2 regions of the Sphingomonas sp. CFBP 8765 genome follow, and region 1 is predicted to be linked to the other one. Evidence: riboswitches for the same ligand, from Rfam matches in the RefSeq annotation. Region 1 holds a riboswitch; the other holds the start of a gene.
The links. A riboswitch is a leader RNA that binds a small molecule or an ion and turns the genes downstream of it on or off. The one in region 1 is predicted to bind cobalamin.
Positions count from the first base shown of each region.

Region 2: another riboswitch for cobalamin. It lies ahead of cobW (cobalamin biosynthesis protein CobW); the one in region 1 lies ahead of IFT87_RS12515 (TonB-dependent receptor plug domain-containing protein).

Region 1 covers NZ_JACYTY010000004.1:254,373-265,627, forward strand. Annotated here, with positions in the region: gene IFT87_RS12465 (LysR family transcriptional regulator) at 1-359, shown strand, start outside; gene IFT87_RS12470 (MarR family winged helix-turn-helix transcriptional regulator) at 314-811, opposite strand; gene hppD (4-hydroxyphenylpyruvate dioxygenase) at 900-1,970, shown strand; gene IFT87_RS12480 (Rieske (2Fe-2S) protein) at 1,987-2,418, shown strand; gene IFT87_RS12485 (acyl-CoA dehydrogenase family protein) at 2,487-3,653, shown strand; gene IFT87_RS12490 (carboxyl transferase domain-containing protein) at 3,685-5,286, shown strand; gene IFT87_RS12495 (nuclear transport factor 2 family protein) at 5,291-5,776, shown strand; gene IFT87_RS12500 (acetyl/propionyl/methylcrotonyl-CoA carboxylase subunit alpha) at 5,773-7,608, shown strand; gene IFT87_RS12505 (MaoC family dehydratase) at 7,608-8,060, shown strand; gene IFT87_RS12510 (HpcH/HpaI aldolase/citrate lyase family protein) at 8,057-8,881, shown strand; cobalamin riboswitch at 8,940-9,172, shown strand; gene IFT87_RS12515 (TonB-dependent receptor plug domain-containing protein) at 9,355-11,255, shown strand, end outside.
Region 2 covers NZ_JACYTY010000003.1:200,676-211,930, reverse strand. Annotated here, with positions in the region: gene IFT87_RS09585 (HoxN/HupN/NixA family nickel/cobalt transporter) at 125-1,162, shown strand; cobalamin riboswitch at 1,323-1,539, shown strand; gene cobW (cobalamin biosynthesis protein CobW) at 1,677-2,726, shown strand; gene cobN (cobaltochelatase subunit CobN) at 2,732-6,031, shown strand; gene IFT87_RS09570 (cobalamin biosynthesis protein CobG) at 6,028-7,152, shown strand; gene IFT87_RS09565 (precorrin-8X methylmutase) at 7,152-7,781, shown strand; gene cobI (precorrin-2 C(20)-methyltransferase) at 7,778-8,557, shown strand; gene cobJ (precorrin-3B C(17)-methyltransferase) at 8,554-9,318, shown strand; gene IFT87_RS20400 (cobalt-precorrin-6A reductase) at 9,294-10,043, opposite strand; gene cbiE (precorrin-6y C5,15-methyltransferase (decarboxylating) subunit CbiE) at 10,042-11,238, shown strand; gene IFT87_RS09540 (cobalamin biosynthesis protein) at 11,235-11,255, shown strand, end outside.

The DNA.
Region 1 (11,255 bases):
GCAGCGCGGCGGCGCTGGGTGATCATCGCCTGCTCGCGGCGCGCGGCCAAATGCCGTGGCGGCTGACGGGGCCTGACGGCGATTTCACGATCGATGCCGCGAGCTATGTGCGCACGAATTCGAGCGAGGTCGTAAGAGAACTCGCGCTGTCGGGCGTGGGGATCGCGCTGCGGTCGCTGTGGGACGTTAGCAGCGATCTGGCGGCGGGGCGGCTCGTTCGCGTCCTGCCGGCGATCGAGGGGAGCGCGGATGTGGGGATCTTCGCGCTGCACCCGCGCGGTGCAGTGCCGTCGTCGGTCGTTGCACTGCTCGACTATTTGCGGACGCTGTGGACACCGTCACCGCCCTGGGCCGGCTGATCGAGCGCGCTGGTCACCGCGTCGATCCGGCGGAGCATCGCCGTGAATGCAGCGACTTCGGCCGGGTCGAACTGCGCAAAGATCCGCGCCTCCAGATCGCGCGCCTTGGGTGCGACCGCAGCGTAAAGCGTGCGACCGGCATCGCTGAGCATCAACAGGTGCGAGCGACGGTCGCTGGCATTGGCGCGCCGTTCGAGAAGGCCTCGCTCGACCAGCGCGATCGCCGCGCGGCTTACCGTAACCTTATCCATGCGCGTACGATGACCGATTTCCGCCTGCGTAATGCCGCCGGTTTCGGCGATGACGGCGACCAGCCGCCATTCGGGGATCGAGAGGCCGAACAGCGATTCATAGCTGCGCGCGATCGTGTCGCTGACGAGGTTCGACGTGAACGACAGCCGGAACGGGATGAAGTCGTCGAGCAGAAGTGGGCGGTCGGATGAAGCGGTCATGGCACGGGATAGTATCAGTTGACACGATCTGCGCAAACGCGCAGTTGGTATCCAACGATACTATAAAGCTGTGAGAGGCTGTCGCATCATGGAGCATATGGACGTCAACCCGATGGGGTTGGATGGTTTCGAGTTCTGCGAGTTCACATCGCCCGATCCGGCGGCGATGGGCAAACAGTTCGAGCAATTGGGTTTCGTGCCCGCGTCCCGGCATCCGACCAAGGCAGTGACCCGCTACAAACAGGGTCGCATCAACCTTCTGCTCAATGCGGAGCCGACGGGGCAGGCCGCGTCGTTCCGCGCCGACCATGGTCCGTCGGCCAATGGCATGGCGTTCCGTGTCGCGGACGCCAAGGCGGCCTTCGACGCTGCGCTGGCACGCGGTGCGAAGGCGGCCGATGCATCGCTCGGGGCGCTGGGCGACGAGAGCTACGCGCTGGAGGGGATCGGCGGATCGTTGCTCTATCTCGTCGACCGTCATGGCGGCGCGGGCAGCCTGTACGATGCGTGGGATCAGATCCCGGGTGCGGCGGAGGCCGAGGCAGAGAATTCGGTCGGTCTCGATCTGCTTGACCATCTTACCCACAACGTAAAGCGCGGGCAGATGCGGACCTGGTCGACCTTTTACGGTCAGATTTTCGGGTTCGAAGAGCAGAAATATTTCGACATCAAGGGCAAGGCGACGGGCCTGTTCAGCCAGGCGATGATCGCGCCCGATCGCGCGATCCGGATCCCGCTGAACGAGAGCCAGGACGACCACAGCCAGATCGAGGAGTTCATCCGCGATTATAACGGCGAAGGCATCCAGCATCTCGCGCTGACCACCGACGATATCTACACGACCGTCGAGAAACTGCGGGCTCGCGGCGTCCGGCTGCAGGACACGATCGAGACCTATTACGAACTGGTCGACAAGCGTGTGCCGAACCATGGCGAAGATCTCGAGCGGCTGCGGCGCAACCGGATCCTGCTCGACGGCAATGTCGGCGAAGAGGGGCTGCTGCTCCAGATCTTCACCGAACCGCTGTTCGGGCCGATCTTTTTCGAGGTCATCCAGCGCAAGGGCAATGAGGGGTTCGGCAACGGCAACTTTCAGGCGCTGTACGAATCGATCGAACTCGACCAGATCCGGCGTGGGGTGATCACGGTCGACGCGTGACGACGTCATGACGGACATGCAGGGCCAGCCGGGCGACGACAGTGCCGTGAGCGATGCGCCGTCGCCGGTGCGGCTGTTCGCCACGCCGGCCGGTATCGCGCTCGGGTCGATCGAGGCGATCGCACCCGGCCAGTCGAGAGGCTATGTCGTGCAGATGCGCGCGGGGCGGTTCCACGGTTTTGCGGTTCGGCGCGGTGACGGGGTCGTCGGCTATGTCGACCGCTGCCCGCACGCCGGACTGCCACTGGCGCGCGCCCTCGACGACTATCTGAGCCCGAATGGCGACTTGATCGTCTGTGGGTGGCATTCCGCACTGTTCAGAATCGACGATGGCCGCTGCGTCGGCGGCCCCTGCGTGGGTCAAGCGCTTGCGGTCTGGCCGATCACGGTCGTAGACGGCGTGATCACGACGCTCGGCGCGACGGCTGCGGTCCCTGACCCTCGCTGAGCATCGGGCGAGAACGGTAAAGAGAACAGCCCGGCAAGCCACGGGAACAATACGGTAAGGAGAGTTTCGTGACGCCAGATTTCGACTTCGCGCTGGGCGAAGCCGCGGACATGATCCGCGACACGACGCAGCGTTTTGCGAAGGAGAAGATCGCTCCGCTGGCTGCGAAGATCGATGCGGACGACTGGTTTCCCCGCGAGCTCTGGCCGGCAATGGGCGAGCTGGGGCTTCACGGCATCACCGTCGAGGAAGAGTATGGCGGGCTCGGGCTCGGCTATCTCGAGCATGTCGTTGCGGTCGAGGAAGTATCGCGCGCATCGGCGTCGATCGGCTTGAGCTATGGCGCGCATTCCAACTTGTGCGTCAATCAGATCCGCCGCTGGGGCAATGCCGAGCAAAAGGCGAAATATCTGCCCAAGCTGGTGTCGGGCGAGCATGTCGGAAGCCTCGCGATGTCCGAAGCCGGGGCGGGATCCGACGTCGTGTCGATGAAGCTGAAGGCGGTGAAGACTGAGCGCGGCTATGTCCTGAACGGCACCAAATTCTGGATCACAAACGCGGCCTATGCCGATACGCTCGTCGTCTATGCGAAGACGGGGGAGGGATCGAAAGGGATCACCGCCTTCCTGATCGAGAAGGACATGCCGGGTTTCGCGATCGGGCAGAAAATCGACAAGATGGGCATGCGGGGCTCCCCGACCGCCGAGCTCGTCTTCACCGATTGCCACGTGCCGTTCGACGCGGTGATGGGACCGGAGAATGGCGGCGTCGGTGTGCTGATGTCGGGCCTCGACTATGAACGCGCGGTGCTTGCGGGCATTCAGCTCGGCATCATGCAGGCCTGTCTCGACGTGGTCATCCCCTATGTCCGTGAACGCAGGCAGTTCGGGACCGCGATCGGGCAGTTCCAGCTGATCCAGGCCAAGATCGCCGACATGTATGTCGCGTTGAGTTCCGCGCGCGCCTATGTCTATGCCGTCGCGCGATCGTGCGATGCGGGCAAGACGACGCGGTTCGACGCGGCGGGCGCGATCCTGCTGGCGAGCGAGAGCGCGGTGAAGGTCTCGCTGGAATCGATCCAGGCTCTGGGTGGCGCTGGCTATACCAAGGACTGGCCGGTCGAGCGTTTCATGCGCGACGCCAAGCTGCTCGACATCGGCGCGGGAACGAACGAGATTCGCCGGATGCTGATCGGACGCGAACTGATCGGTGCCGCACCCAAGGTGATGCAATGAGCGTGCGGATCAGGTCGCTGCGGGGTGAACGGTGAGCGGGCCCGTCCTCGATACGAAGCTGTCGGTCGACGCCGAAACGTTCCAGGCGAATGCGGCGCACAACCGCGCGCTCGCCCAGCGCCTGCGCGACGACGTTGCGCGCGTCGCGCTCGGCGGGGACGCCCGTTCGCGCGACCGGCACGTTGCGCGTGGCAAACTGCTTCCGCGCGACCGGGTCGAGCGCTTGCTCGATCCGGGTTCGCCGTTCCTCGAGATTGGTCAGCTCGTCGCCAATGGCCTGTATGACGACGCGGTCCCCGGCGCGGGAGTGATCGCGGGGATCGGCCGCGTTGCCGGGCGGCAATGCATGATCCTGTGCAACGATGCGACGGTGAAGGGGGGGACCTATTTCCCGCTGACCGTCAAGAAACACCTGCGAGCGCAGGAAATCGCACAGGAAAATCGTCTGCCGTGCATCTATCTCGTTGATAGTGGCGGGGCGAATTTGCCCCATCAGGCGGAAGTGTTTCCCGATCGCGAGCATTTCGGGCGTATCTTCTACAACCAGGCGCAGATGTCGGCGCTGGGGATTCCGCAGATTGCCTGCGTGATGGGAAGCTGCACCGCGGGCGGCGCCTATGTCCCGGCAATGTCCGACGAGACGATCATCGTCCGCGGGCAGGGCACGATCTTCCTTGCCGGGCCGCCGCTGGTCAGGGCGGCGACGGGCGAGGTGATTTCCGCGGAGGACCTCGGCGGCGCGGACACGCATGGACGACGGTCGGGCGTCGTCGATCATGTCGCGGAATCGGACGACCACGCGCTGACGATCGTTCGCGACATCGTCTCGACTTTGCCGCCACAGGTCCCTGTCACGGTGAACCGGCAACCGGCACGCCCGCCGAAATACGACGCTGAGGGGCTTTACGGTGTCGTGCCGTCCGATGTGCGCGCACCCTATGACGTGCACGAGGTGATCGCACGGCTGGTCGATGGCAGCGAATTCCATGCGTTCAAGGCGCTTTATGGTACCTCGCTGGTGTGCGGGTTCGCACATATCCACGGGCTCCCCGTCGCGATCCTCGCCAACAACGGCGTCCTGTTCAGCGAAAGCGCACAGAAGGGCGCGCATTTCATCGAGCTCGCCTGCCAGCGCAAGGTACCGCTGTTGTTCCTCCAGAACATCTCGGGTTTCATGGTCGGCGGGAAGTATGAGGCGGAAGGCATTGCCAAACATGGTGCAAAGCTCGTGACGGCAGTCGCGACCGCGACCGTGCCGAAGATCACGGTGCTGATCGGCGGCAGTTTCGGCGCCGGCAATTACGGCATGTGCGGACGCGCCTATTCGCCACGTTTCCTGTTCAGCTGGCCGAACAGCCGGATCAGCGTGATGGGCGGCGAGCAGGCGGCCTCGGTCCTCGCCACCGTTCACCGCGACGCGGACGACTGGACGGCGGAGGAGGCGGAAGCGTTCAAGGCGCCGGTTCGTCAGAAATATGAGGACGAGGGGAATCCCTGGTACGCGACCGCGCGGCTGTGGGACGACGGGATCATCGATCCTGCGCAGACCCGCGACGTTCTCGGCCTCGCGCTCGCCGCGACGCTCAACGCTCCTATCGCCGAACGCCCCGCGTTCGGTGTGTTCAGGATGTAAGCCGATGATCCTGCTATCGTTTCTGCTGGCCGCGGGTCAGGTCACACCGGTCCAGCCGATCGTCAAGGGCACCGGCTTGCCGCCAGTCGTGGTGACCGAGGAGGCTGGCGTCATGGTGCCGATCGACGCGATGTTCGCTGCGTTGGCCACCCGCGATGGCCAGGCACTGCTCGCACAGGTACGCCCCGAGGGGGGTGCTACGGCAGTGGAAGAAATGGCCGACGGCACGCGCATCATCCGCCGGACCGGCTGGTCCGACTTCGCCGCCCGTCTGAAGCCCGGACCGGAGCGATATGCGGAACGCCTGACGGATCCCGCCGTGGATATCGATGGCGATATCGCGATGGTATGGTCGCCCTATGTCTTCACCATCGACGGCCGGGTCGCGCATTGCGGGACCGACCATTTCGACATGGTGCGCGACGCGGGCCGGTGGAAGATCCTCAACATCACTTGGTCTAAGCGGACCACCGGATGCCCCGCGCAATGATCGAATCACTGCTCATCGCCAATCGTGGCGAGATCGCCTGCCGCATCATCCGCACAGCTCGGGCGTTGGGAATCCGCACGATCGCGGTCTATTCCGATGCCGATGCGGGCGCGCTGCATGTCAGGCACGCGGACGAGGCGGTGCATATCGGTGCGAGCCCGGCGCGCGAGAGCTATCTGGTCGGAGAGCAGATCATCGCCGCCGCGCTCGCCACCGGCGCTGAGGCTATTCATCCGGGGTACGGGTTCCTGTCCGAGAATGCGGACTTCGCGCAGGCCGTGCTTGATGCAGGGATCCTGTGGGTTGGCCCCGATCCCGACAGCATCCGCGCGATGGGGCTGAAGGATGCCGCGAAGCAGCGAATGATGGCGGCCGGGGTCCCGGTGACGCCAGGCTATCTGGGGGAAGACCAGTCGCCTGATAGGCTCCAGCGTGAGGCGGATGCCATCGGCTACCCGGTCCTGATCAAGGCCGTCGCCGGCGGCGGCGGCAAGGGTATGCGCCGCGTCGACGCGTCCGCCGACTTTGCCGACGCGCTCGCGTCGTGCCAGCGCGAAGCTTCCGCATCCTTCGGCAATACCGACGTGCTGATCGAGAAATATATCCTCTCGCCGCGGCATATCGAGGTGCAGGTGTTCGGCGACCGTCAGGGTAACGTTGTCCATCTGTTCGAACGCGACTGTTCGTTGCAGCGCCGGCATCAGAAGGTGATCGAGGAGGCCCCGGCGCCCGGCATGGATGATGCGACGCGCGCGGCGATCTGCGCGGCGGCGGTGCGCGCGGCACAGGCCGTGAACTATATTGGCGCGGGTACGATCGAGTTCATCGCCGATGCGAGCGAAGGCCTGCGCGCCGATCGGATCTGGTTCATGGAAATGAACACCCGGTTGCAGGTCGAGCATCCCGTCACCGAGGAAATCACCGGACAGGATCTGGTCGAATGGCAGCTGCGGATTGCCAGCGGCGAGGCGTTGCCGCTGCAGCAGCATGATCTTGCGATCCGCGGATGGGCGATCGAGGCGCGGCTCTATGCGGAGGATCCCGCCAAGGGTTTCCTGCCGTCGATCGGGCGGCTCGAGGCGTTCGATCTGGGTGATGCGGCGCGGGTCGATACGGGCGTCGAACAGGGGGCGGACATCTCGCCCTATTATGACCCGATGATTGCCAAGGTGATTGCCTGGGGCGACACGCGTGAAGCCGCGCGCGAGACGTTGGCGGAGGCGCTGGACAAGGCGGTCGTCTGGCCGGTCCGGTCGAATGCGGGGTTTCTCGTCCAGGCGCTCGACCATTCGGAATTTGTCGCGGGAACGCTCGATACCGGGCTGATCGCCCGCGAAGGTGCGGCGCTGATGCCCCCGGCGCAGCCCAGCGAGGAAGCGCTGATCGAGGCCGCGCGCACGCTCGTACGCGCCGAGCCGATGGCGGGCTTTCGTCTCAACGCGGCCCCTTTGAAGGCCGCGCGGTTCCTGCTCGACGACGACGCGGTGACGATCGATCTCGACGGTCGCGGCGTCCATGAACCGGTCGATGCCGCCCTCGTTTCCGATGCCGGGCAGACCTGGCAGTTGCGGCCCTGGCGTGCGTCTGGCGCGGCGATGGGGGCGGCAGCGGATGGCGCGATCTTATCACCGATGCCGGGACGGATCATCGCGGTCGACGTGGCTGTCGGGGACCGTGTCGCAAAGGGGCAGAAGCTCGTGACGCTGGAGGCGATGAAGATGGAGCATTCGCTCGTCGCGCCGTTCGACGGGACGGTTGCCGAACTGACCGCGATCGAAGGCGGGCAGGTGAGCGATGGCATGGTGCTCGCGCGTATCGAGAAGGATGACTGATGGCCGGCCGCTATTTCGACCGATGGGTAGTCGGCGACCGGATCGTCCATGAGATCCGCCGCACCGTCACGGAGACGGACAACCTCCTGTTTTCGACGATGACGCACAATCCGCAGCCGCTGCACCTCGACGCGGAGGCGGCGAAGGCGAGCGAATTCGGCCAGATCCTCGTCAACGGCACCTTCACCTTCGCGCTGATGGTCGGCCTGTCGGTGGGGGACACGACGCTCGGGACGCTCGTCGCCAATCTCGGTTACGACAAGCTCGTGCATCCAAAACCCGTCTTTATCGGCGACACGATGCGCGCCGAGACCGAGGTCGCCGAGCTCAAGCCCAGCCGGTCGCGCCCGAACGCCGGGATCGTCACATTCATGCACCAATTGATCAACCAGCGTGACGAGATCGTCTGTCAGTGCCTTCGCTCGGCGCTGCTGCTGCGGACGTCGGCATGAGGTTGCGCTCGCTGCTATTCGTGCCCGCAGACCGGCCCGAGCGTTTTGCGAAGGCCGCAGCGAGCGGGGCCGATGCCATCATCCTCGATCTGGAGGATTCGGTCTCGCTCTCCCGCAAGGCTGTTGCCCGCGAGGCGGTCCGGGCCGCGTTGCAGGACCACACCGACGTCGTGCGGATGGTCCGGATCAATCCCGTCGACTCGGGGTGGCTGGACGACGATATCGCTGCGGCGAGGGGCGCCGATGCGATCATGCTGCCCAAGGCGACCGGACCCGCGACCGTCCTCGCGCTGGTCGAGGCTTATGGCGATGACTGTCCGCCGATCCTGCCGATCGCGACCGAAGTGCCCGCCGCGATCTTCACACTGGGCGAATATGCGCGGGTCAACGGCCGGTTATGCGGCCTGACCTGGGGCGCCGAAGACCTGCCCGCGGCGATCGGCGCGGCGACCAGTCGGGAGGACGACGGGTCCTATACCGAGCCCTATAAGCTCGTACGATCGCTGCTGCTGTTCGGCGCGCATGCGGCGGACGTAGCGGCGATCGAAACGGTCTATCCAGCAATCGCGGACATTGACGGGCTGGCAGCCTATGCCGCGCGCGGCAGCCGCGACGGCTTCACCGGCATGATGGCGATCCACCCGTCGCAGGTCGCCACGATCAACGCCGCGTTCACGCCGGATGCGGCGAGCGTGGCACGTGCGCATGCCGTCGTCGCAGCGTTTGCGGCGGCTCCCGAGGCCGGCGCGCTGCAGCTTGATGGACGGATGATCGATGCGCCGCACCTGCGCCAGGCGCGGGCGATCCTCGCGAGACTCTAGGCCCATTGGCGGCAGGAATTTTCTGCGCTACCGTCGCCCCGCGAAACCGGTGAAGGCCGGGGTCGCAGATCGCGTCGGTGCCCCTCGGGGCTTCAAAGGGAATGCGGTGCGGGAGGCGAGCCTCCTCATGCCGCGGCTGTCCCTGCAACTGTAAGCGGTGAGCGCGGTGCGCATGTTCCTTCGTCATGAGGGGACGACCACTAGGCCTGAGCGTAAGCGCAGGGCCCGGGAAGGTCGCGTACCGGGCGTCGACCCGCGAGCCAGGAGACCTGCCGGCGCTCGGTCGCTCTTGCCATGGTCCAGGGGATGGCCGCGGCACGGTACTCCGTCTGAGCGACGAACCATGCGGCGGGGGCCGCATCGGCGCGCGTGGCGGGTGCGGTTCGGCGTGCACCCCAAGTGTTGCGCCGGCTGTCCGTAGCATCGGACGGCAGGCCCCGGCCGGTCGCTCGTGACGCCGGGGGTATCGTTTCATGACTAGAATTTTCGTTTCGCTTGCGGTTCTCGCGACCGCCACGGCCTTTGCATCGCCAGCCGCGGCCGAGCCCGATCCGATTGCCGCGGCGACGGGCGAGGCGGCAGGGGGCGACGCCGAGCTGGTGGTTACCGCATCGCGATCGGGGGACGCGGTTCCCGCCGATCAGCTCGGGGCGTCGGTGACAGTGCTCGACGCCGCCACGCTCGACCAGCGGCAGACCCGGATCGTGTCCGACGTGCTGCGCGACGTCCCCGCGCTGGCGGTCAGCCGGACCGGCGCGGTCGGGGGGACGACGCAGGTCCGGATCCGCGGATCGGAGGGCAATCACGTGCTGGTGTTGATCGACGGGATCGAAGTGTCCGATCCCTATCAGGGCGAATATGATTTCGGCACGCTGATTGCCGACGAGGCGGCACGGGTCGAGGTGCTGCGCGGCCAGCAATCGGCGCTGTACGGGTCCGACGCGATCGGCGGCGTCATTCAGTATCTCACGCTCAGCGGCGCGGAAGCCCCGGGCGTATCGCTGCGGGCCGAGGGGGGATCGTTCGGCACGTTTTCGGGCGGCGCGCGGGTCGCAGGCGTAGCGGGCAATCTCGACTACGCGCTGTCGAGTTCGACCTATCTCACCGACGGCACGCCGACCGCACGGGGCGGATCGCGCGACATTGGCGCGAAGAGCGTCGGCGCGACGGGCAAGCTCAGCTGGTCGCCCACCGACACGCTGAAGGTCACGGGCGTCGGGCGCTACAGCTATACCGATGCCGACAGCAACGACACGGCATTGAGCGGCCCGCAGTTCGGCACGATCGTCGATACGCCAGGCGCGCGCAGCACGGTCGAGGCGCATTACGGGCTCATCCGCGCGGAGTTGGCGCTGGCGGATGGCCGCTGGACGAATGCGCTCAGCGGCCAGTTTGCCGATACGACACGCCGGGCGCTGGCCGACGATGCCTTGAGCTTTGGCAACAAGGGACGACGGTACAAGGGATCGTTCGAAAGCGCCTTCCGGTTCGGCACTGATAGCATCCGGCATCGGCTGACCGCCGCGGTCGATGTCGAGCGCGAGGAGTTCCAGACGCTTAGCGCGGCTCCTTCGGAGTTCGTCTTTACGGGACGGCGGCATACCGACAATGTCGGGTTCGTTGGCCAGTATGACGTTGTCGTCGACGATGCGCTCGCGATCGGCGGATCGGTGCGGCGCGACGAGAATAACCGGTTCGATGACACCACCACTTATCGCGCGCAGGCGAGCTACCGGTTCGCGACCGGGACGCGGGTGCGCGGCGCCTACGGGACGGGCGTGAAGAACCCCGGCTATTTCGATCTCTTCGGCTATTCCGACGGTCGTTACATCGGCAACCCCAACCTCAAGCCGGAAAAGTCAAAGGGGTGGGAAGCCGGGGTCGAACAGGCTTTCGGGGGGGATCGTGCGACGATCGGCGCGACCTATTTCGACAGTCGGCTGACGAACGAGATCTTTACCACCTATCCTGCCCCCGACTTCGTCGCGACGCCCGGCAACCGCAATACGCGATCGACGCAGCATGGCGTCGAGGTGTTTGCCACCGCCCAGCCGATTCCGCAGCTGCGCTTCGACCTCGCCTATACCTATCTGAAGGCGCGCGAGGACGGGGGCGTGGAGATCCGGCGCCCCAACCATATCGGCAGCGTCAACATGACTGCGTTCAGCCGCGACGAGAGCGCCTCGGCGACCCTCACCGTCCGGTATAATGGCCGGCAGCAGGACGATGCCTATACCGATCCGAGCTATGTCCCTGTCCGCGTTTCGCTCCAGGAATATGTCCTCGTCAACCTGAACGCGGCGTACAAGCTGACGCCCCGGCTATCGGTCTTCGGTCGGGTCGAAAACCTGTTCGACGAGCGGTACGAGGAGGT
Region 2 (11,255 bases), on a different contig from region 1:
GCGGCGGGGGCCGCATCGGCGACGCATGCCGGCCGCTCATGGCGTCCGGTCGGCGCGCGTCCCGGTCGTTCGCGGCAGGCCCCCGTCCTCGTCGGACGCCGGGGATGTGCCAATGACCAAGATCATGACCGGGCGGACCGCCGGTCGTTCGACGCGACACCGGATCGGCTGGATGTTCGCGATGCTGGTGGCGGCCAATATCGCCGCTTGGGGATGGGCGTTCGCGCTGTTCCAGGCGCAGCCGCTGATGCTGGGTACCGCGATGCTCGCCTGGGGGCTGGGCCTGCGCCATGCGGTCGACGCGGATCATATAGCGGCGATCGACAATGTGACGCGCAAGCTGATGCAGGACGGGCAGCGGCCGATTGGGGTCGGCTTCTGGTTCGCGGTCGGCCATTCGGGGATCGTCCTGATCGCCGCGGTCGCCATCGCGCTGACCGCGAGTGCGCTGGCGCAGTTCGAGGCGTTCAAGCAGGCGGGCGGGGTGATCGCGACGCTGATATCCGCGCTGTTCCTGTTCACGATTGCGGCGATGAACCTGATCATCCTGCGATCGGTGTGGCGGACCTTTGGCCATGTCCGCGGCGGCGGGCGCTATGTCGAGGAGGATCTCGACCTGCTGCTTGGCAATCGCGGGCTGCTCGCACGGCTGTTCCGGCCGATGTTCCGGCTGGTCACGCGCAGCTGGCACATGGCGCCGCTCGGGTTCCTGTTCGGGCTGGGGTTCGACACCGCGACCGAAGTCGCGATCCTCGGCCTGTCTGCAAGCCAGGCGGCGGACGGGTTGTCGATCGGTACGGTGCTGGTGCTGCCCGTGCTGTTCGCGACGGGCATGGCACTGGTCGACAGTGCCGACGGGGTGGTGATGCTCGGCGCGTATGAATGGGCGTTCGTGAAGCCGATCCGCAAGCTCTATTACAACATCACGATCACGCTGATCTCGGCGATCGTCGCGATCGCGATCGGCGGGATCGAAACGCTCGCGCTGCTGGCGTCGAAGCTGGGCCTCAGCGGGGGCGTGTGGGACGTCGCTTCGGCGCTGGGCGAGAATTTCAACGGGCTGGGCTTTGCGATCATCGCGCTGTTCGTGGCATGCTGGGTGCTGAGTTTTGCGATCTACCGGTGGAAGCGGTTCGACGAGATCGAGGTGGTTCGGGGGTAACGAGCTGCGTCGTCATCCCGGGCTCGACCCGGGACCCAGGGCCAGGCAGCGCATTACGCGTGGCTCTGGGTCCTGACTTTCGTCAGGATGACGGAGGTCAGGTGCATTGGCACAGTCGCCAAACTCCTCTAAACCCAACCTCGAGGTTTGGTTCTACCGAACCTCGACAGATCGCGCCGGTGCCCTTCGGGGCTTGAATGGGAATGCGGTGCGGGAGCTTTGCCTCCCAATGCCGCGGCTGTCCCTGCAACTGTAAGCGGTGAGCGAGACGCACAGGCCCCCGATGCGGGGGCAGCCACTGGGTCACGAGACCTGGGAAGGCGTGCATCGAGCTTCGACCCGCGAGCCAGGAGACCTGCCAGCGTCATGGTCGCTCTTGCCTTGATCCAGGGGATGGTCGCGGCACGGTACTCCGTCTGAGCGACGAACGCGTGCGGCCGTCAGGTCGTGCGCGCGTGTGGCTGCGGGCGTGCGTCCGTCCGTGGCTGTCGTTCCGACGCCCGGAGAGTATCGCATGACCGACCCCCAGCCGACCCTGGCCAAGATTCCCGTTACCATCGTCACCGGGTTCCTCGGCGCGGGCAAGACCACGCTGATCAGCCACCTGATCCGCAACGCCGGTGGCCGGCGGCTCGCGGTGATCGTCAACGAATTTGGCACGCTCGGTATCGACGGCGACATATTGAAGGGCTGCGCGATCCCCGATTGCCCGGCCGAGAATGTCGTCGAGCTCGCCAATGGCTGTATCTGCTGCACCGTCGCGGACGATTTCATCCCGACCGTCGAAACTTTGCTCGCGCTTGACCCGCGGCCCGACCACATCCTGATCGAGACGTCGGGGCTCGCTTTGCCCAAGCCGTTGCTCAAGGCGTTCGATTGGCCCGCGATCCGGTCGCGGATCACGGTCGACGGGGTGATCGCTCTGGCCGATGCGGAAGCGGTCGCCGCGGGACGGTTCGCGCCCGACCTCGCCGCGATCGAGGCGCAGCGGCGCGCGGATCCGAGCGTGGATCACGAGACGCCGCTTGCCGAGGTGTTCGAGGACCAGCTCGCCTGTGCCGATCTGGTGCTGCTGACCAAGGCGGATCTGGCGGGCGAGGCGGGTGTGGCTGCGGCGCGCGCGGTGATCGCGGCGGAGTCCGCGCGTGCGTTGCCGGTGATCGCGCTGACCGACGGGGTGATCGATCCGCGCGTCGTGCTCGGGCTGAACGCGGCGGCGGAGGATGACATCGCGGCGCGGCCGTCGCACCATGATGGCGCGGACGATCACGAGCATGACGATTTCGACAGCATGATCGTCGAGCTTGGCGAGATCGCGGAGCCGGCGGCGCTCGCCGCGCGGATCGAGACGCTGGCGCGCGACGCCGACATCCTGCGCGTGAAGGGCTATGCCGCGGTGACGGGCAAGCCGATGCGGCTGCTGGTGCAGGCGGTCGGGGCGCGGGTGCGGACGCAATATGATCGGCCGTGGCGCGCCGACGAGGCGCGGCAGACGCGGCTGGTGGTGATCGCCGAGCATGACCGGATCGACCCTGCAAGGATCCGGGCCGCGCTTCAGGGCTGAGGGCGATGCACGTCGTCTTCCGCGAAAGCCACGGGCTGGAGGAAAGCGCGGTCCCGCAGGACCTGGCGCAGAGCCCGGCGGACCTCGTCGTCCTGTCCTTTTCGGACGGGGATCTCGGCGCGTTCGCGGCCGGGTGGCGGCGTGCGGCGGCGAGTGGAAGCCCGCTGCCGTCGCTCAGGCTCGCCAACCTGTCCGCGCTCGCGCATCCGCTGTCGGTCGATACCTATGTCGAGCGGACGCTGGACGGTGGCGCAGGCACGGGGGCGAAGGGGATCGTGATCCGGCTGATCGGCGGGCGGTCCTACTGGTCCTATGGGTTGCAGCAGGTCGAGGTACTGGCGCGGGCGCGGGGGATCGCGCTGGCGGTGCTGCCCGCCGACGGGCGGATCGACGCACGGCTCGATGCGGCGTCGACGGTGCCGGTGTCGACGCTGCGCCGGCTCGCCGCCTTGTGCGACGATGGCGGCGCGGTCGCGGCGCAGGCGGCGCTGGCGCAGATGGCGCTGGCGGCGGGGCTTTATGCCGGGCCGGTCGCGGGGGTGAAGACGGTCCCCGAGGTCGGTGGCTGGCAGCCGCGCGACGGGGTGACGTGCCCCGCCGCGTTCGCGATGACCGCGACGCGGCCGCGAATCCTGCTGATCTTCTACCGCTCCTACCTGACCGCTGCCGATCTGGACCCGATCGAGGCGCTGCATGCCGGGCTGAGTGGGGCGGGGTTCGACGTCGTCGGGCTCTTCGCGCCGTCGCTGAAGGCGCCGGGCGCGGCGGGGTGGCTGGCGCGTTGGGTCGTGGCGCTGTGTCCGGCGGCGATCGTCAACGCGACCGCATTTTCGGGCCGCGGCGCGGACGACACATCGCCGCTCGACGGGGCGGGGGTGCCGGTGTTCCAGGTCGCGCTGGCGACGTCGGATCGTGCCGCCTGGGCGGGGTCGACGCGCGGGTTGTCCCCCGCCGACCTGGCGATGCACGTCGTCCTGCCCGAGGTCGACGGACGGCTGTTCGCGGGCGTCGCGAGCTTCAAGGAGGACGGCGTCCGCGACGACGCTCTCGGCTATGCTCGGCGCGAGCACCGGGCTGACCCCGAGCGGATCGCGGCGATCGTCGCGCGCGTCACCGCGTGGGTGCGGCTAGCGGAGCGACCGGTCGCGGAGCAGCGGCCTGCGGTCGTGCTGTCGACCTATCCGGGTAAGGATTATCAGATGGCGCATGCGGTCGGGCTCGACGCGCTGGCGTCCGCGGAGGCGATCGTCGAGGATCTGGCGGCGGCGGGCTATGCAACCAGGGAGACTGCATCCGGTGGGCTAGCCGAGGCGCTGGCGACGGGGCGGATCGGGTGGCCGGTCGCGGCATATCGCGCGGCGCTTGGGAGCCTGCCGGCCGTGTTGCGCGATGCGCTCGAGGAAAGTTGGGGCGCGCCCGAGGACGATCCGGCCTGTATCGACGGCGCGTTCCAGTTCGCGGGCGTCGAGCGGGGCGGCGTGGTGATCGCGCTCCAGCCCGAACGCGGGCGCAGTGCGGCGCGGGTCGGGGAGTATCACGACCTGTCGCGCTGTCCCCGCCACGCCTATGTCGCCTTCTATCTGTGGCTGCGCGCGCGGGGGAGCGATGCGCTGATCCATGTCGGCGCGCACGGGACGCTCGAATGGCTGCCGGGCAAGGCGGTTGCGCTGTCGGGGGAATGCTGGCCCGAGGCGCTGACCGGGCCGATGCCGGTGCTCTATCCGTTCATCGTCAACGATCCGGGCGAGGCCGCACAGGCACGGCGGCGGATCGGCGCGGTGACGATCGGCCATGTCCCGCCGCCGGCGGCGACGACGCGCAGCGGTGCGGGGCTGGGGCGGCTCGAATCGCTGCTCGACGAGTTTTCGACCGCCGACGGGCTCGACCCCGCGCGGCGCGACCGGCTGCAGCGCGACATTGCGGACGAGGCGCGCGCGAGCGGACTGGCGGCGACGCTGCGGCTCGACGAGGCGGCGAGCCAGGTGGAGGCGATCACCCGTATCGACACGTTCGTGTGCGACGTGAAGGAGAGCCAGTTCGGCGACGGGCTGCACGTCTATGGGCGTGGCGACCAGGGCGAGGCCGAACGCGACGGGTTGCTGAACGCGTTGCGGGGCAAGCGGATCGCGGCGGGGCCGTCGGGGTCGCCGTGGCGCGGACGCAGCGACGTCCTGCCGACCGGGCGCAACCTGTATGCGACCGACGCGCGCGCGGTGCCGTCGCGCGCGGCGCATGCGCAGGGCGTGCGGCTGGCCGACGAGCTGGTCCGCCGGCATCTGCAGGACGAGGGCGACTATCCGCGCGCGCTGGTCGTCGACCTGTGGGCGTCGGCGACGATGCGGACCGCGGGCGAGGAGTTTGCGATGGCGCTACACCTGCTCGGCGCGGAGCCGGTCTGGGATCATGCGTCGGACCGGGTCACGGGGGTCGAGATCCTGCCGCTGGCAAGGCTCGACCGGCCGCGGATCGACGTGACGCTGCGTGTGTCGGGGCTGTTCCGCGATGCGTTTCCCGCGCTCGGCCAGATGTTCGGGCAGGCGGTGCGCGCGCTGGCGCTGCGCGACGAGCCCGGTGACTGGAACCCGTTCGTCGGCGCTGCCGTCGGTGCGCGCGTCTATGCGCCCGAGCCGGGTCGCTACGGGCTCGAGCTGGGTGATGCGGGCGAGGCCTATGGCGAGGCGGCGCGGGCGGCGGCGGGCGCCGCGTGGCTGGCGGCGTCGAGCCATGCGCTGGACGGGGCGGGCGATGACAATGCGACGCGGTTCGACCCGGCGGGGATCCGCGACCGGGTCGCCGCCGCCGACGGGTTCGTCCATGTCCAGGATTTGCCCGAGACCGACCTGTTGCTCGCCGCGGATTATGCCGCGCACGAGGCGGGGTTCGCGGCGGCGCAGGCGGTTGCCGGGGGTAAGAGCGCGGCGCTGTATCATCTCGATGCGCGCGATCCGGAACGGCCGCGCGCGCGGTCGCTGGACGAGGAGGTTGCGCGGGTCGTTCATGCACGCGCGGCGAACCCGGCCTGGGTCGAGGGGATGATGCGGCACGGGTTTCGCGGGGGCGCGGAGATCGCCGCGACGCTCGACCATATGGCGATGTTCGCGCAGCTGGCGCGAGTGGTGTCGCCCGAGCTGATCGATCTCTATTATGATGCGACATTGGGGCGCGACGCGGTGCGTGCGTTTCTGGAGAGCGCAAACCCCGCGGCGCTGGCGGCGATGACCGCGCGGTTCGCGGCGCTGCACACGGCGGGGCTGTGGCCGACGCGGCGCAATTCGATCCTCGCGCAGCTCGACCTGCCGGCATGAGCGCGTTCGTCGTCAAGGGATGGTGCCCCGATGCGTGGCGGCCGATGGCGGCGGGCGACGGGTTGCTGGTGCGGATCCGCCCGCCGCTCGGGCGGCTGACGCGCGCGCAGACACTCGCGCTGTGCGATGCGGCGATCGCGTGGGGAAATGGCGAGATCGACGTGACCAGCCGCGCGAACCTGCAGATCCGCGGCGTGACCGAGGCGGGCTGGCGGGGGCTGGTCGAGGCGTTGCTGGCCGTCGGGCTGATCGATCCCGATCCGGAGCGCGAGGCGCGCGGTGCGATGCTGGTCGCGCCCGACTGGCGGGACGGGGACGATACGCAGCATATCGCCACCGCGTTGCGCGAGCGTTTGGCTGACCTGCCGGTGCTGCCTGGCAAGGTTGGTTTTGCGATCGATGCGGGCGCTGCACCGGTGCTGACCCGCGCGCCCGCCGATTTCCGGGTCGAGCGCGCGGTGGACGGCAGGCTGCTGGTGCGCGGCGAGGGGCGTGCGGCGGGGGTGAACGTGACGCGCGACACCGCGGTCGACGCGCTGATCGCGCTGGCGCGGTGGTTCGTCGACAGCGGCGGTGCGGCGGCGGGGCGGATGGCACGCCATGCGGCGGCCGTGCCGGGGCCCGCGACCTTGGCTCCCGCACCTGCCGCGCCGCCGCCCGAGGCCGGGGCGCACCCGCTGGGCGCGGCGATCGCGCTCGGCTTCGGGCGGATCGCGGCAGCGGATCTGCGCGACCGGATCGCCGCGGACCCGGTCACGGCGATCCGCGTGACGCCGTGGCGGATGCTGATCCTCGAAGGCGGGGTGGCGGATGGCGCGCGCGACCGCAGCGCCGTGCGCGCCGGGGTCGACGCCTGTGTCGGCGCGCCCGCCTGTCCGCAGGCGAGCGTCGCGACGCGCGACCTCGCGCGGCTGCTGGCACCACTGGTCGCTGGCAGCCTGCACGTGTCGGGATGCGCCAAGGGCTGCGCGCGGGCGCGGCCTGCGGACGTCGTGCTGACCGGGCGCGACGGGCTGTTCGACCTTGCCCTGCACGCGCGCGCGGGCGCGCCGTCGCTGCTTGGCGCACTCGAACCCGCTCAGATTATCGCCCATTTCTCCCAGCCGTCCGGAGCTGCCTGATGCCCTATGCCTATGAGACCGACGGGGCCGCGATCTATCGCCAGTCGTTCGCGATGATCCGTGCCGAGGCGGATCTGGCGCGCTTCGATGCCGAGGAGGAGCCGGTCGCGGTGCGGATGATCCACGCTGCGGGGCTGGTCGCGCTGGCGGGGGATATCCGCTTTTCGCCCGGCTTCGCACGGACCGCGCGTGCGGCGTTGCGGGCGGGCGCGCCGATCCTGTGCGATGCGCGGATGGTGACCGAGGGGATCACGCGCGCGCGCCTGCCGGCGAACAATGCGGTGATCTGTACGCTGCACACGCCCGAGACGGTCGCGCTGGCGAAAGAAATGGCAACGACGCGTTCGGCCGCGGCGCTGGAGTTCTGGCGGCCGTATCTGGCGGGCGCGGTGGTGGCGATCGGCAATGCGCCGACCGCGCTGTTCTACCTGCTCACGATGCTGGAGGATCCCGACTGTCCGCGACCGGCGGCGATCATCGGCTGTCCGGTCGGCTTTGTCGGCGCGGTCGAATCGAAGGACGCGCTGTGGGCGGCGCAGCCGATGCCGTGCGTGATCGTCGAGGGGCGGCTGGGCGGCAGCGCGATCACCGTCGCGGCGATCAACGCGCTGGCGAGTGCGGCGGAATGATCGGCGTGGTGGCGCCCGTGCCGACTTTGGTGCCGCCGCCGGGGCAGGCGGTCGTGACGGGCACGATCCACGGCGTCGGGCTGGGGCCGGGGGCGTGCGACCTGATGAGCGTGCGTGCGGACCGGCTGGTGCGCGGCGCACGCCACGTCGCCTATTTCCGCAAGGCGGGGCGGCCGGGACAGGCGCGGCGGATCGTCGAGGGGATGCTGCGCGACGACGTGATCGAATATCCGATGGAATATCCCGTCACCACCGAGATCGCATTGTCCGATCCGCGGTACAACGACCGGCTGTCGGGCTTCTACGCGGGGTGTATCGATCACCTCGCGGCGCTGGCGCTGGGCGGCGAGGACGTGGTGGTGCTGTGCGAGGGCGACCCGTTCTTCTACGGATCGTTCATGCATCTCTATACGCGGTTGCAGGGGGTCGCGCCGGTCGCGGTCGTCCCCGGCATTACCGGCATGTCGGGCGCCTGGACCGCGAGCGGCGCGCCGATCACCTGGGGCGACGACGTGCTGACGGTGGTGATGGGGACGCTGCCCGAGGCGGATCTGGTGCGGCGCATCCGCGACACCGATGCGCTGGTGGTGATGAAGATCGGCCGGCACCTCGCCAAGCTGCGCCGCGCGGTCGCCGCCGCGGGGCGCGAGGAGGCGGCGTGGCTGGTCGAATATGCGGCGATGGCGGAGCAGCGCGTCACGCGGCTGTGCGAGGCGGATGCGGTCACGCCCTATTTCGCGATCCTGCTGATCCACGGGCAGGGGCGGCGGCCATGACCCTGAGCGCAGGGATTGGCTGGCTGGCGATCGCTGGGCTGGGGCCGGGGGATGCTGCGCTGGTGACGCCCGAGGTCAGCGCGGCGCTGGCCGAGGCGACCGACGTGATCGGCTATATTTCCTATGTCGCGAGGGTTCCGGCGCGCGACGGTCTGACACTGCATGCGAGCGACAACCGGGTCGAGATCGACCGCGCGCGCCATGCGCTCGAGCTGGCAGCGAAAGGCGCGCGCGTCGTCGTCGTGTCGTCGGGGGATCCCGGCGTGTTCGCGATGGCGGCGGCGGTGTTCGAGGCGCTGGAGGCGGGGCCGGCGGCGTGGGGCGCGATCGACATCCGCGTGCTGCCGGGGATCACCGCGATGCTGGCGGCGAGTGCGCGGGCAGGCGCGCCGCTCGGACATGATTTCTGCGCGATCAACCTGTCGGACAATCTGAAGCCCCAGGCGCTGATCGAGCGACGCGTGCGGCTGGCGGCGGAGGCCGATTTCGCGATCGCCTTCTACAATCCGCGATCGAAGGCGCGACCCGACGGGCTGGTCCGCGCGTTCGAGATCCTTCGCACGACGTGCGGCGACGATCGCCCGGTGCTGTTCGCGCGGGCGGTGTCGACGCCCGAGGAAGCGCTGTCGATCGTGCCGCTGGGCGAGGCGCGGGCGGAGATGGCGGACATGCGGACGATGGTGATCGTGGGGTCGAGCCTGACGCGGATCATCGCGCGGGCGCAGGGGCCGATCCTTTATACGCCGCGGTCGGCGCCATGATCGAGCCAGTCGAGCACCGCGTCGACCGAATCGACCGCGTGTCGCGCAGGCAGCGGCGGGCGGTCGATCATGATCACCGGCAGGCCGAGCGTGCGCGCGGCGACGAGCTTGGCCGCCGCGCCGCTGCCGCCCGCGTTCTTGCAGACGACCAGTTCGGTGGCGTGGTCGCGCATCAATTGGGTGTCGCCGGCGGCGTCGAACGGGCCGCGGTCTACGACCAGGCGGTGGCGGGGCAGCGGCGGCGGATCGTCGGGCGTATCGACGAAACGCAGCAGATAGTTGTGCTGCGGCTGCTGCGCGAAGGCGTCGACATGCATCCGGCCGAGCGCGAGCATCACGCGCTGCGACGGCCCGGCGAGCGCCGCGACCGCGCCCGCGATATCGGCGACGCGGTGCCAGTGATCGCCCGCGACCGGAGTCCAGGCGGGGCGGGCGAGCGCGACATGCGCGACGCCCGCCTGTGCCGCGGCCTCGACCGCATGCCGGTGCATCTGCGCGGCGAAGGGGTGCGTCGCGTCGATCAGGTGCGTGACACGGTGCTCTTTGAGATAGGTAACGAGGCCTCCGACGCCGCCAAAGCCGCCGATGCGGACGGGCACCGGCTGCGCGCGCGGGTTGGCGACGCGGCCGGCATAGCTCAGCACGGTCGGAATGCCGCGCGCCGCGAGCCGTGCGGCGAGCGCGCTGGCTTCGGTGGTGCCGCCGAGAAGCAGGATGGTCGGAATGACTGAGGCTCCGTGGCTGACGATAGTCGGGATCGGCGAGGACGGCGTCGCCGGGCTGTCCGCTGCAGCGCGCGCGGCGCTGGCCGATGCCGAGATCGTGACGGGTGCGACCCGGCATCTGGCGCTTGCCGGCGAGCTTAGGGGGGCGGTCGAGGCTTGGCCAGTGCCGTTCGAGGACGGGATCGCGCGGCTGATCAGGCATCGCGGCAGGCGGGTGGTGATGCTGGCATCGGGGGATCCGTTCTGGTTCGGCGCGGGCACGTCGGTGACGCGGCATCTCAGCCCGGGCGAGTGGATCGCGCATCCCGCACCGTCGAGCTTCGCTCTCGCAGCGGCGCGGCTCGGCTGGGGACTCGAGGACTGTTCGTGCCTGGGGCTGCACGCCGCGCCGTTCGGGCGGTTGCGGCCGCATATCGCGCGGGGGCGGCGCGCGATTGTGCTCGTCCGCGACGGGGCGGCGGTCGGCGGGCTGGCGGCGTATCTGGATGCGGCGGGGTTCGGCGCGTCGTCGCTGCACGTGCTCGAGGCGCTGGGCGGGCCGCGCGAGCGGATCCGCCACACGACCGCCGCGACGATCGCGTTCGACGACATCGCGCATCCGGTCGCGGTCGGCATCGTCTTCGAGGGCGCGAGCGCGGTTATGCCGCAGGCGGGGCTGTCCGACGACTGGTTCGCGCATGACGGGCAGATCACCAAGTCGCCGATCCGCGCGGTGACGCTGGCGGCACTCGCACCGAAACCGGGCGAGAGCCTGTGGGATATCGGCGCGGGATCGGGATCGATCGGGATTTCCTGGCTGCTCGCGCACCCGTCAACCCGCGCTACCGCGTTCGAGGCGGATTCGGTGCGCGCGGGGCGGATCGCCGCCAATGCCGCGACGCTGGGCGTCGACCGGCTGGTGGTGGTCGAGGGGCGGGCGCCCGAGTGTCTTGGCGAGCGGGCGTGTCCCGATGCGGTGTTCGTCGGCGGGGGGCTGTCCGAGGCGCTGTTGCGCGCGCTGTGGCCGCGGGTCGAGCAGGGCGCGCGGATCGTAGCGAATGCGGTGACGCTCGAATCGGAGGCGCTGCTGACGCAGTGGCAGGCAGCGCAGGGGGGGAGCCTGATGCGGATCGAGGTGGCGCAGGCGGTGCCGATCGGGACGCGACGTGGGTGGCGCGCGCAGTTTCCGGTGGTGCAATGGGCGTATCCGGCATGATCGTCGCGGGTTTTGGC